DNA from 3 places in the Ligilactobacillus salivarius genome. Region 3 is predicted to be linked to each of the others. Evidence: predicted binding sites of a transcription regulator. Region 3 holds the regulator's gene; each other region holds the start of a gene.
The links. The regulator Rex, encoded in region 3, represses fermentation and respiration genes when NADH is low (regulators of the CRP and FNR family bind a similar motif). The targets are predictions, from matches to a motif close to TTGTGAANTANTTCACAA.
Positions count from the first base shown of each region.

Region 1 (4,939 bases), on a different replicon from region 3:
ATTAAATCGTTAATCTTGTTGCATAATGCATCTACTAATTCAGCATCTGAGTTACCTTTCAAACCTAATGCACGAGCAATATCTGCATAGTCTTTTTGAGCACGATATACTTCATAACGTGGGAATGGTGTACGTTTTACACGACCAGAAGCACCGTTAAATTTAATTACGTGTTGCATAGCAATGGAAATTGCCAAACCATGAGGTAATCCAAATTCCCCACCAGTCTTGTGAGCGATTGAGTGGTTAATACCCAAGAATGCATTAGCAAATGCCATACCTGCTAATGTTGCAGCATAGTGCATATTTTCGCGAGCTTTTTCGCCTTCTAATGTAGGATGTTTTGGATCATACTTATATGAAGCTTCCAAGTTTTCAAATACTAACTTAATAGCTTGCATTGACCATGGGCGTGTGAAATCGGATGCCATGACTGATACATATGATTCAAGAGCATGTGACAAACTATCCAATCCAGATAGAGCTACAGTTCTCTTAGGAACAGTCATTACAAATTCTGGATCTACAATTGCTACTTGTGGTGTCAATTCATAGTCTGTTAATGGATACTTAACGTGTGTATTATCATCTGTAATAACAGCATATGGTGTTACTTCAGAACCTGTACCAGATGTTGTTGGAATTGCAAACATTCTTGTCTTCTTAGCGTGATGGAATTTAACAATTCTCTTACGAATATCAACGAATTTTTGTTGTAATTCTTTAAATACTTCACTAACTTTTTCGTAGCTATCTAAGAATCCTGGTTCTTGATCTAAGGAGTATTCATAGATGTAACGAGCAATCTTTGTAGCATCCAATGCAGAACCACCACCGATAGCAATAACTGTATCTGGTTCGAATTGTGCCATTTGTTGAGCAATTTCAATTGTTTGTCCTAACATTGGGTCAGGTCTTACAGTTCCATAAAGAGCTGTCTTAACTTCATTTTCTCTTGCTGCTAATTGATCGTAAACTTTGTCTACAAATCCAAACTTAACCATTCCTGGGTCAGCTACGATGAATGCACGGTTGATATCTTCAGTTTCATCTTGTAGATAGCTGATAGCATTCTTTTCGTAGTAGATCTTTTCTGGTAAACGAACCCATTGAGGTCTGTTACGTCTCTTAGCAACTGTCTTAACATTTAATAGGTCTGATGTTGATAAATTATGTGACAATGAATTCTTCCCCCATGATCCTGTTCCAAGTGTCAAACTTGCACGTAAGCCATCTGTGTAAATATCGCCAATACCACCAATGGAATCAGGTTGATTTACCAAGATACGAGCTGCTTTAGTTCTATCACCAAATTCTTTTATAAATGGATCGGATTGAGAACCAATTTGGATAGCAGCGTTATGGCCTGCACCTTGATAATCTAATAATGCAGCAACGGTCTTAATACCATCTTCACGATCTTTTGCTTTATATACCGACAATAATGGAGAAAGTTTTTCAGATGATAGCTTTTCACCGATGTTCTTAGCAGAAAGTTCAAATAACATTACGTCTTTACCTTCTGGAAGTTCTACACCAGCTTGTTCAGCAATCCAGCGAGCTGGCTTACCAGCAACTGGGCCATTTACACCATGTCTATCATTGAATACGAAATCTTCAATCTTCTTATAGTCTTTCTTAGGAACAACATATGCTCCTTTTTCTTCCATCTTCTTTAGCCATTCATCATAGATAGGAGCTTCAACAACTGCAGAGTTTTCAGTAGCACAAATCATACCGTTATCAAATCTCTTAGATAGAAGTAAATCTTCAACAGCTCTGTCAAGGTGTGCTGTATGATCAACGTAGATAGCACCATTACCAGCACCTACACCCATTGATGGATTACCAGACTTCAAAGCTGCATTAACCATTCCTGGACCACCAGTAGCTAAAATAGAAGCAATCTTTGGATTTTGAATAAGAGCTGTTGTCTTTTCTAGACTTGGTTCTTCAATCCATTGAATAATGTTCTTTGGAGCACCAGCTTTTACAGCTGCATCATAAACGATCTTTGCAGCATGTGCTGAACATTTTTGTGCTTGTGGGTGGAAAGCGAATACAATTGCGTTTCTAGTCTTCAATGCTAATAATGACTTAAACATTGCTGTTGATGTTGGGTTTGTTGTAGGTACAATACCTGCTAAAACACCAAGTGGAGCTGCAATTTTTACTTCGCCTTTAATCTTATCTTCTTCAATTACACCAACTGTTTTATCATTCTTAATAGCATTATAGACATTTTCAGTTGCGAAACGGTTCTTTGTATCCTTATCTTCTACAACCCCACGTCCAGTTTCATCTACTGCTTCATGAGCTAAAATCAAAGCAGCTTCTGAACCTGCCAAAGCAGCTGCTGCAACAATTTTATCTACTTGTTCTTGTGAGAAAGTAGAATATTCTTGTTCAGCTTTTAATGCTTTTTCTACTAAACCATCAGTGTATGCACGAGCATCTTCTTCTTTGTTGTTTGTCTTGTTAACCATTGCTTTAGCCTCCTACTATAGCTAAATAAACTATAAGTTAATATTTAACCATTAATAAACGATACAAATATAATTATGTTATCGTGAATTAATTCACAAATATTACACTTATAAAATAACATCATATCTACAATAAATCAATACTATTTTTAAATTTAATTTTATTTTTTCTCAGATTTTGTTAAATAAGTCACTTATATCAATCGATTAAAAATACAAAATAAAGCGTAACAAAAAACTTAAAAAATATTTTTTGTAAACGTTTTCTATTATAATTTAATCATATCTCATATGGTACACTTTTACAATATATTCCGAGAATTTTATCAACAAAAAAATAACTTAATGTTGATCAAACGTTAAGTTCATAATTATAGTTAAAATAACACTGTTTTTTACAAATCTCATTAATCGCCATTAATTCCATTTAGTTTAAAAACAACAACATCAGATTATCAAGTGTGTCAATGCTACGTATAACAACTATTTTCATCAAAAAACATCATCTCAAATTAGCTCTGAGATGATGTTTTATTCTAATCATAATTTCTCAATAAATTATACAAAACTCTAATTTTTTCTTTAATATTTTCACCAATATCAGTATCCGCAACTGATTTTCGTTGTAATTCATGCTTTACCACTCGAACCGTTGAAACGATATCTTTCCCGCTTCTAATAGCATCTTGTTTTGAAGTAAATGGTTGATGCGAAACTAGTTGCAAGCCATATGAATTATACAATAATGTATATCCAGCGATCCCTGTTGTTGGCTGATAGGCTTTGGAGTATCCTCCATCAATTACCAACATATAACCCTCTGCGCAGATTGCATTATGGCCTCTTTTAACTGGAGTATGACCATTGATAATATGATTAGTATCATCGCCAGCAAATCCAAATTCTTGTAAAATTTTGATGCAGAAATCCTTATTTTCCCTTAATTTATAATATGGATTCTTTACTTCTTCATGACAAGCTTTATCTGCAATAAAATAACGTTCAAAAGTAGTCATAGATTTCTTACCAAACAGTGGGGAAAGAGCTCCTTGCCATAAATACCACATAAAATCAGTGGCAAAATCATCTTTTACATTTGGCTTAGAGTAAGCTTTTCGAATCATTTTTTCAGAAAAATCAAACAATTTTTTGCCAGAATATTCTTTACTACCAATCTTCAAGCTACAGAAATTTCCTTCTTCATCTGCAGGAATACATCCATGGAATAAGAGATTGCCATTATATGTACGGTACATACTACCTTTATTCATCATAAAATCTAGATGACGTTTTAATTTTGTAGAATGTTGAATGGAAATTAATAATTCATCTACAATCGCATTTTCTTCATCTGTTAATTCACTAGGATTTTTAGGGTCTACAGTGTTGAAACAAGTATTTTGTAACGGATATTCTTTACCATTTAAACTAATTACATTTTTCTTGTAATCTATCTTATTAAGTAAATCTCGATCATCCATTTCCAATTCTGGTCTTCTAGCTATAACTTTCCCTTCAAGCTTAAATTGCATCATCGCAACAGCTTGATGAATTTGCGTGATTTGTAGCTTTTCGCCGTTGAATCTATACCCATCACCATTAGTCAATTTAGGTCTAAATTGAGGATTATCCTCATATTGCTCCTCAGCAAATCTCGAAAGGTGACGTAAGTTAATCCCATAAGCATCTTCTATAATGTTCAAGTTATTATATCTTGCACAAATTCTCAATAAATTCAACATACATAGTTTTGAGCCTGCCATTGCACCTAGCCATAGTAAATCATGATTTCCCCATTGCATATCGACAGAATGATAATTCATCAATCTATCCATAATTTTGTCTGGTTCTTCTCCCCTATCGTAAACATCGCCTAGAACATGTAAGTGATCTACTACTAATCTTTGAATTGTGTAACAGGTAGCAATAATAAATTTATCTGCTTGATCTAATTTCAAAATATTCTTCAAAAGTTGATTAATATAACTTCTCTTATTAAATTCTTGTGGATCGTTATATAATAATTCTTCTGTTATGTATACAAAATTAGGATTTAGTGCTTTACGAACCTTTGAGCGCGTATACTTACTTCCTGATAATTCTAAAAATTCTAATAAGTGGGAAATGTTATCTAAGTACCATTGTTGTAGCTCATTTTCTGTACGTAATTTTTTCTTTACTAGAGCCAATTCATCTTCAGGATAGTAGATTAGCAAAGCAAAATCTTGCATCGTTTGTTCCGTCATTCTATCTGAAAAATAGTCTTGAATTTTCTGTTTAATACTTCCAGAACCATTTCTTAAAACGTGATCAAATGCTGTATACTCCCCATGCAAATCACTTACAAAGTGTTCAGTTCCCTTTGGAAGATGTAAAATTGCTTCCAAGTTCATAATTTCAGTAATCACATCTTGTTTCGTAGGATATTTTTCTTTTAATAAGTTGTGTGAATA
Region 1 is NZ_CP117984.1:164,243-169,181, reverse strand. Features, by position in the region: gene adhE (bifunctional acetaldehyde-CoA/alcohol dehydrogenase) at 1-2,486, opposite strand, end outside; gene PTA89_RS09755 (fructose-1,6-bisphosphatase) at 3,023-4,939, opposite strand, start outside.
Region 1: a site for Rex is predicted at 2,568-2,585, ahead of adhE (bifunctional acetaldehyde-CoA/alcohol dehydrogenase). Genes of this name have one in related genera too.

Region 2 (4,939 bases), 770 kb from region 3:
CTTCCAATGAAAGAATACCTTTTTCTGCAATTAATGAAGCTACCGCTGGAGAAATTCCTGCTTGTGCTTGTGCTTCTTGAACAAGTACCACACGACCTGTTTTCTTAACAGAAGCTAAAATTGTTTCTTCATCAAGTGGAGATACTGTACGTAAATCAACAACTTCAGCGTTAATTCCTTCTTTAGCTAAATCTTCAGCTGCTTTCAAACTTTCTTGAACCATGTAGCCATATGTTATGATGCTTACATCACTACCTTCGCGCTTAACTGCTGCTTTGTCCAATGGTACGATGTATGCTTCATCTGGAACTTCTTCTTTAACTGAGCGATATAATTTCATATGTTCTAGGAATACAACTGGATCATCTGAACGAATAGCTGAAATTAACAGTCCCTTAGCATCATATGGACCAGATGGAATAACTACGCGTAAACCTGGTGTTTGAGCCATCAAGCCTTCTAAACTATCAGAGTGAAGTTCAGGTGTATGAACCCCACCACCAAATGGAGCTCTAAATGTAACAGGCATCTTACGAGTTGCTCCCATACGATAACGTTCACGGGAGATTTGTCCTGCAATTGAATCCATTACTTCAAAAACAAAACCAAAGAATTGAATTTCAGGAACTGGACGAAAACCAGTGAAGGCTAAACCTGCTGCTAAACCACCAATACCAGATTCAGCAAGTGGTGTATCAAACACTCTATCTTCTCCGTAAATTTCTTGAAGTCCATCAGTTGCACGGAAAACACCACCGTTTTTACCAACGTCTTCCCCAAATACTAAGACCTTGTCATCACGCTTTAATTCTTCATCCATTGCCGCTGTAATAGCTTTAATCATTGTTGTTTTAGCCATGGTTATTCAGCCTCCTTCTTTGTGTATTTATCAATTTGTTCTTGAATAGTTGCAGGTGTATCAACAAAGACATTCTTTAGATATTCGCTAACTTTTTGCTTAGGTGCTTTTTCTGTTAGAACCATTGCTTCATCGATTTCCTTGTTTACTTCTTCTGTCCATGCCTTTTCTTTTTCTTCAGACCATAGACCCTTCTTATCTAAGTAAGTACGCATACGAATTAATGGATCTTTTTCTTTCCATTCTTGTTCTTCTTCAGCTGTACGATAACGCTTAGGATCATCACCAGATAAAGTATGTGGTCCGAAACGATATGTTAATGTTTCAATTAATACTGGACCGTTACCAGCTGCTGCATATTCACGTGCAGCTTTCATTACTGAATACATTGCTAGTGCATCCATTCCATCTACTTGAACAAATGGAATTCCAGCTGCCACACCTTTTTGAGCTAATGTTTTAGCAGCTGTTTGTTTTGCACGAGGAACTGAGATAGCGTATCCATTATTTTGTACTACAAAAATTGCTGGAGCTTTAAATGCACCTGCGAAGTTGATACCTTCGTAGAAATCACCTTGAGAAGTACCACCATCACCTGTGTATGTATAAGCTACATTCTTAGAACCCTTTTTCTTCAAACCTAAAGCAATTCCTGCAGCTTGAACATATTGAGCACCGATAATAATTTGTGGTGGTAGTGCATTGAAGTTTTCAGGATATTTATTTCCATCAACATGACCACGTGACCATAAGAATGCTTTGTATAAAGGCAATCCATGTAATACCAATTGTGGAACATCACGGTATGCTGGAAGGATATAGTCTTCTTTTTCCATTGCAAATTCTGATCCAATTTGAGAAGCTTCTTCACCTGCAGTAGGTGCGAAGAAACCTAGACGTCCTTGACGATTCAATTTAGTTGAACGTTCGTTTAGGACACGAGACCAAACCATTTTCTTAAATAATTCAACAATTTGTTCATCACTTAAATCAGGAAATAGATCCTTGTTAACAACATTTCCATCATTATCGAGAACACGAACTGTTTCAAACTTGTCATCAACGATGTTTTTTAATTTATCAAAATCAATACCAGCCATCTTGAAAACCTCCTTAAAAATTAGCGATATTTTCCGAACTTATTTTTATTTTATATAACGCTTACAATTTTATTATACCTTATTTTTTTAAAATGTTAATTTTGTTTTTTTTTGCACAATAGATTTTATGGCATATAATGCCGACTTATCAATATTTATAACTTTAAATTAAGTTCAAAAAAATTTATGAAGATCTATATTTGTTATTGTTATCACAAAATGATTACAAGCTTAACATGCCTATTTAATCAAATTAAAAAAGACTAACCTATTGTTAATCATCACATAATTTTATTAACTTTGTGATTTTTCCAATAAATTAGTCTTTTATAATTATTTAGTTATCACGTTTATTCTTGCGTTTAAATCCGAATAAACCTGCTAAACTCATTAAGATTAATCCTACTAAACTAGTAGTATTATCTTTTTGATCACCAGTTTGTGGTAATGTTTGACTTGATACTTTAGTATTCACTTTATCTTTAGAGTTAATAGTATTTTTGAAATCATTGGACTTCTTAGTTTTAGTTTCTACTTTACTTTCCTTACCGTTATTATCGTTCTTATCAACTTGGTTTGTATTCTTTGTAGAATCTGTACTATTTTTCTCATATACAAAGGTAATTTCTAAAGTCTTACCAAAAATACCATGAACCAATTTGCTCTCAGAAATTAAGTGGTAACCAGCAATTTCTAAGGCTTGAGTAGTAAACTCATTTCCTTCTTTACCAGATACAGTTCCAGTATCGGCAAGCTTATTTCCCATGTTGTCTTCATAATTAATTACCACATTTACGATATTAGCTTTATATATTACAACTTCTGTCGTATTGCTATCATTAATTGTTACTTCTTTAGCTGTTACGCTTGCCTTATCTGGAGTGTAGCCTGCCTTTTCTGGCGTCTTCACTTCGTCGAAGCTTTGACTTGGGACATCTGTGTTCCAAGTTACTTGGTTTGTTACCAGATCTTTATCGCCTGATTGAGTGAACGTTAGACTTTGACTCTTGGTATCTAGTAGATTACCTTTTTCATCTCGGTACTCTATTGTTCTTGTTACCACGTTGTCTTTAGTAACTGTTTCATGTTTATGCTTCAAATGAATTGTTACCACGTTACTTTCATCAGTGCCATCTTCTGGGAAGGTGTAATCCGTTGGATTTCCTGCTACTTCCTCATAATTATCTGGTACTTCTGGAGTAACCTTTACAGTTTCTCCTGTCTTGCCAGATATGCTACCTTGCTTGACTTTTTGTCCACCGTTGTCATCATCCACATATACTACTCGACCGGTTTGTTCATTTGCCTTATATACTACAGTTTCTGTGTAATCTTTAGTATCAAATGTTACTGTTTCACTTGGAACAATAGCTCTATCTGGTGTGTAGCCTGCTTTTTCTGGTGTCTTCACTTCGTCGAAGCTTTGACTTGGGACATCTGTGCTCCAGATTACTTGATCTGTTACTAGATCTTTGTCGCCTGGTTGGGTGAATGTTAGACTTTGACTCTTGGTATTTAATAGATTACCTTGTTCATCTCGATACTCTATTGTTCTTGTTACCACGTTGTCTCTAGTTACTGCTTCATGTTTATGTTTCAAATGAATTGTTACTACATTACTTTCATCAGTACCATTTTCTGGGAAGGTGTAATCCGTTGGATTTCCTGCCATTTCCTCATAATTCTCTGGCACTTCTGGGGTAACCTTTACGGTTTCTCCTGTCTTACCAGATATACTACCTTGCTTGACTTCTTGGCCGTCTTTATCATCATCCACATACACTACTTTGCCTTTTTGTTCATTTGCTCTATATACTACAGTTTCTGTGTAATCTTCAGTATCAAATGTTACTATCTCACTTGGAACAACAGCTTTATCTGGTGTGTAGCCTGCCTTTTCTGGTGTCTTCACTTCGTCGAAGCTTTGACTTGGGACATCTGTGCTCCAGATTACTTGATCTGTTACTAGATCTTTATCGCCTGGTTGGGTGAACTTTAGACTTTGACTCTTGGTATTTAGTAGATTACCTTTTTCATCTCGGTACTCTATTGTTCTTGTTACTGTATTATCTCTAGTTACTGCTTCATGTTTATGTTTCAAATGAATTGTCACTACGTTACTTTCATCAGTACCATTTTCTGGGAAGGTGTAATCCGTTGGATTTCCTGCCACTTCCTCATAATTCTCTGGCACTTCTGGGGTAACCTTTACGGTTTCTCCTGTCTTGCCAGATATACTACCTTGCTTGACTTCTTGGCCGTCTTTATCATCATCCACATACACTACTTTGCCTTTTTGTTCATTTGCTCTATATACTACAGTTTCTGTGTAATCTTCAGTATCAAATGTTACTGTCTCACTTGGAACAACAGCTTTATCTGGAGTATAGCCTGCCCTTTCTGGCGTCTTCACTTCGTCGAAGCTTTGACTTGGGACATCTGTGTTCCAAACTATTTGGCCTGTTACTAGATCTTTGTCGCCTGGTTGGGTGAATGTTAGACTTTGACTCTTGGTATCTAATAGATTACCTTTTTCGTCTTGATACTCTATTGTTCTTGTTACCGTATTATCTCTAGTTACTGCTTCATGTTTATGTTTCAAATGAATTGTCACTACGTTACTTTCATCAGTACCATTTTCTGGGAAGGTGTAATCCGTTGGATTTCCTGCCACTTCCTCATAATTCTCTGGCACTTCTGGGGTAACCTTTACGGTTTCTCCTGTCTTACCAGATATACTACCTTGCTTGACTTCTTGGCCGTCTTTATCATCATCCACATACACTACTTTGCCTTTTTGTTCATTTGCTCTATATACTACAGTTTCTGTGTAATCTTCAGTATCAAATGTTACTGTCTCACTTGGAACAACAGCTTTATCTGTTGTGTAGCCTGCCTTTTCTGGTGTCTTCACTTCGTCGAAGCTTTGACTTGGGACATCTGTGCTCCAGATTACTTGATCTGTTACTAGATCTTTGTC
Region 2 is NZ_CP117983.1:208,533-213,471, reverse strand. Features, by position in the region: gene PTA89_RS00840 (alpha-ketoacid dehydrogenase subunit beta) at 1-859, opposite strand, end outside; gene pdhA (pyruvate dehydrogenase (acetyl-transferring) E1 component subunit alpha) at 862-1,959, opposite strand; gene PTA89_RS00830 (mucin-binding protein) at 2,297-4,939, opposite strand, start outside.
Region 2: a site for Rex is predicted at 2,160-2,177, ahead of pdhA (pyruvate dehydrogenase (acetyl-transferring) E1 component subunit alpha). Genes of this name have one in related genera too.

Region 3 (4,939 bases):
GTAATCTAAACCTAGATTACATCATACCACCCATACCTGGTGTTGCAGGCATTTGGTCGTTACTTTCTGGTTCTGGCTTATCAGCAACTACTGCTTCTGTTGTTAATAATAAAGCAGATACACTAGCTGCATTTTGAAGTGCTGAACGAGTTACCTTTGTAGGATCCACAATACCAGCTTCAACCATGTCAACCCATTCATTTGTAGCAGCATTGAAACCTACACCTGGTTTTTGTTCCTTTAATTTTTCAACAATTACAGAACCTTCTAAACCTGCATTTTCTGCGATTTGACGAACAGGTTCTTCCAAAGCACGTTTTACAATGTTAATACCTGTTTGTACGTCGCCTTCTTCTTCCAAAGCAGCAACTTTACCAATAACATTTACCAATGCTGTACCACCACCAGGAACAAATCCTTCTTCAACAGCAGCACGTGTAGCATTCAAAGCATCTTCAATACGGTACTTACGTTCTTTCAATTCTGTTTCAGTTGCAGCACCAACTTTAATAACTGCAACACCACCAGATAATTTAGCCAAACGTTCTTGTAATTTTTCACGATCAAAATCAGAAGTTGTTTCACTAATTTGCTTCTTAATTTGTTCTACACGTTCAGCAATCTTGTCCTTATCACCAGCACCTTCAACAATTGTTGTATTTTCCTTAGTTACTGTTACTTTTCCAGCAGAACCTAATTGTTCAACTGTTGTATCTTTCAATTGTAAGCCTAAGTCATCTGTGATAACAGTAGCACCTGTCAATGTAGCAATATCTTGTAACATTGCCTTACGACGATCGCCAAATCCTGGAGCTTTAACTGCAACAACGTTAAATGTTCCACGAATCTTGTTCAAAACAAGTGTAGGTAATGCTTCACCGTCTACATCATCAGCAATAATCAATAATGGACGACCTTGTTGTACAATTGATTGCAATAATGGTAATACTTCTTGAATGTTTGAAATCTTCTTATCTGTTAATAAAATGTATGGATTATCTAAATCAGCTTCCATCTTATCATTATCAGTTACCATATATTGTGATAGATATCCTCTATCAAATTGCATACCTTCAACAACATCTAAAGAAGTATCGATACCTTTAGATTCTTCAATTGTAATAACACCATCATTACCAACTTTTTCCATAGCATCGGCAATTAATTTACCAACTTCTTCGTTAGCAGATGAAATAGAAGCAACTTGTGCAATATCACTCTTGGATTCTACTGTATGGGACATTTCATGTAATGCATCAACTGCAGCCTTAGTTGCTAATTCAATACCACGACGAATTCCAACTGGGTTTGCACCAGCAGTTACATTCTTCATACCTTCATTTACAATAGCTTGTGTTAAAACAGTAGCAGTTGTTGTACCATCACCTGCAATATCATTTGTCTTAGAAGCAACTTCAGACACCAATTTTGCTCCCATATTTTCGAAATGATCTTCTAAATCAATAGCCTTAGCAATTGTTACACCATCATTTGTAATTGTGGGGGAACCATAAGATTGTTCCAAAACAACATTACGGCCTTTAGGACCAATAGTTGATTTTACTGTATTTGCTAATTTATCTACACCCTTCAACATCTTTGAACGAGCATCTTCTGAAAACTTAATTTCCTTTGCCATAAATCTCTTCACCTCAAATTAATTAAAAATTAATCTATAACCGCAATAATGTCATTTTCACGGATTACTAAATATTCTTCGCCTTCATATTTAACTTCAGAACCAGCATACTTATCAAAAACAACTGATTGACCAACTTTTACTTCAGGTTCAACCCTTTGTCCATTGTCTAAGATACGTCCGTTACCAACAGCAATTACTTCACCTGTTGTAGGCTTTTCTTTTGCATTACTTGCGATAACAATTCCACCAATGGATTGTTCTTCTTCCTTTTGAACTTTTAAAACAACGCGATCTCCTAATGGTTTAAGCACGTCTAATCCCTCCAATATCAATCATCTGTATCATTTAGCACTCTCAACTCTTGAGTGCTAACTACAATTAATACTATAACCACTTTAAATATAAATTGCAAGTATTTTTTATCACTCGACACATTAGAGTGCTAATTTTTTTATTTGACCTGTTAATGGTACAATTAAACTTAAAAATGAAAGGTGATAATTAATTTGGAACAAAGAAATTCTATTCCCTTATTGCTAACCTATATTGGTTATCAAATTTTGTTAGCAATATTCAATATTTTTTATAATCAAAGTCATAATTTTTATTTGGTTGAAACTATTATTGGAATACTCTGCATGTTGTTTATTGTTTATCTCAATCATAGATTCTCTTTTAAAAATAAATTAGAATATAAAACTATTAAACTTAAATCTATTTTACTCTGGAGTATCCTTGGTATGGTCGGTGCCCTCATAATTCAAATTGGATTATCTCGTATCGAATCAGGACTTTTTCATTTTTCATCATATTCAGCTAATACTAACCTATTGTTAGAAATTGTTCACCATTACCCATACTACATTTTAGTACCTGGAATTGTTGCACCTGTAATGGAAGAGTTAATTTTTAGAAAAGTTTTATTTGGAAATTTTTCAAGATTCATCCCTTTTCTACCTGCTGCCTTAATTTCCAGTCTTCTATTTAGTTTAGCTCATATGGATGGTCATTTCCTTATCTATGCTAGTATTGGCCTTTTGTTTTGCTATATTTACTATCGGACTGGAACGATTATTACTTCTACTTTTAGTCATATATTTCTAAACTTGTTTATTATACTTCTATCATCGCTTTAGAAGTTATTAATATCAAAAAATTGCTGAAGATTAATGTGATTAGATAACATCATAATCTTCAGCAATTTTTATTTTGAGACTCATTTCGGTCTTCTATGTAACACTACTCTTCTGTGCTTCCAAAATGATTCAAGAAATAAATCAAAGTTTCCATTTCATTCGTCAAATCTACATTTTGCACACGTATATTTTCTGGTACAGTAATTCTAAGTGGTGTAAAATTCAATATTCCCCTTACACCAACTTCCACTAACTCATCTGTAACTTTTTGTGCTACAGGAGCTGGAACAGTTAAAATTACAATTTCAATTTGCTGTAACTTTAATTGTTCTTTCATATCAGACATTGGATATACTGGAATTCCACTTTGAATTGTTCCCGTAATATCTTCATTTACATCAAATGCTGCACTAATTCTTACATGATTACTTTGATGGAAATTAAAGTTCAATAAAGCATGTCCTAAATTACCAACCCCAACCAAAGCAACATTAGTTAACGTATCTTGATTTAATTGCTTAGTAAAAAAATCAAGTAAACTTTGTACATCATATCCGTAACCACGTTTACCTAAAGCACCAAAATACGAAAAATCACGTCGAATAGTAGCAGAATCTACTTTTACGGCTTCAGCTAATTCTGTTGAAGAAACTCTATTCTTTCCAGAATTAGATAATAGTCTTAGATAACGATAATATATCGGTAGACGTTTTGCAGTAGCCTGCGGAATCTTTACTTCTGCCATTAGACTTTCCTCTTTTCGTGAAATATTTAACATAAGTTTAACACATAGCTCCACAATTATACAATATATTGGCTTAATTATCATCTTTAACGTTTTTATTTGTGAAATTTCTATGTTACACTATAAATCGTCTTAGTGTTATAATACAGTAAATTAATAGAAAAGGTGATTTTATGCTACTTTTACAAGCACAGCAAGTTGCCCGACATTTTGGAGCAGATATCCTTTTTGAGAATGTCAATCTTGATATAAAAGATAATTCCAAGATCGCACTTGTTGGTCGCAACGGAGCAGGAAAATCTACACTAATAAAAATGTTAATCGGTGAATCACTTCCAGATGAAGGAAAAATCGTTACTAAACGAGATTTAACTATTGGATATTTAGCACAACATACAGGATTAGAATCTACTAAAAATGTATTAGATGAAATGTTAAGTGTCTTTGAACCCTTGCAAAAGATGGAAGCTAAGATTCATCAACTTGAAGAAAAGATTGCTTCTCCGTCAATTCCACATGAATCTAAGGAATATCAACAATTATTAAATCAATATGATCAATTACAACATGACTTCCAAGAAAATAATGGTTATGGTTATGAAAATGAAGTAAAAGCTGTTTTACATGGTTTCCAATTCTTTGAAGAAGACTATGGAAAAATGGTTTCTGACTTATCAGGTGGACAAAAAACTCGTTTAGCTTTAGCTAAATTACTTTTAGAAAAACGTGATTTATTAATCCTTGACGAACCTACTAACCACCTCGACATTGAAACTTTGACTTGGTTAGAAAATTATATCCAAGGTTATACCGGTGCCCTTTTAATTGTTTCACATGACCGCTACTTCTTAGATAAAGTTGTCAATGAAGTTTATGAATTAAGTCATCAACATTCTAGTCATTATGTTGGAAATTATTCTCATTATATTGAAGAAAAAGCTTCTCGCTTGCGTACTCAATGGAAAGAATATGAAAAGCAACAAGTGAAAATTCAAAAATTAGAGGATTTTGTTAATAAAAACTTAGTTCGAGCTTCCACAACTAAAAGAGCTCAAAGTAAAAGAAAACAATTAGAGAAAATGGATAGATTAGAGCGTCCTGAAGGTGAAGAAAAAGGCCCTCATTTTAAATTTCATGCTAGCAAGGAAAGTGGAAATGTAGTTTTAAAGGTTACAGATGCTGCTATTGGCTATGATTCAAAAGTTATTTCAAATCCTATCACTTTCGAATTACGCAAACATCATGCAATGGCTGTTGTCGGACCTAATGGAATTGGCAAATCCACCTTACTAAAGAGTATTTTAGGAAATATTCCTTTCATCCATGGATCTGCTACTTTTGGTACTAATGTTCAAACTGGGTACTACGATCAGGAACAACAAAACCTACATGATAAAAAAACTGTCTTAAATGAAA
Region 3 is NZ_CP117983.1:1,240,128-1,245,066, forward strand. Features, by position in the region: gene groL (chaperonin GroEL) at 17-1,639, opposite strand; gene groES (co-chaperone GroES) at 1,669-1,953, opposite strand; gene PTA89_RS06125 (CPBP family intramembrane glutamic endopeptidase) at 2,149-2,778, shown strand; gene PTA89_RS06130 (redox-sensing transcriptional repressor Rex) at 2,882-3,523, opposite strand; gene PTA89_RS06135 (ABC-F family ATP-binding cassette domain-containing protein) at 3,697-4,939, shown strand, end outside.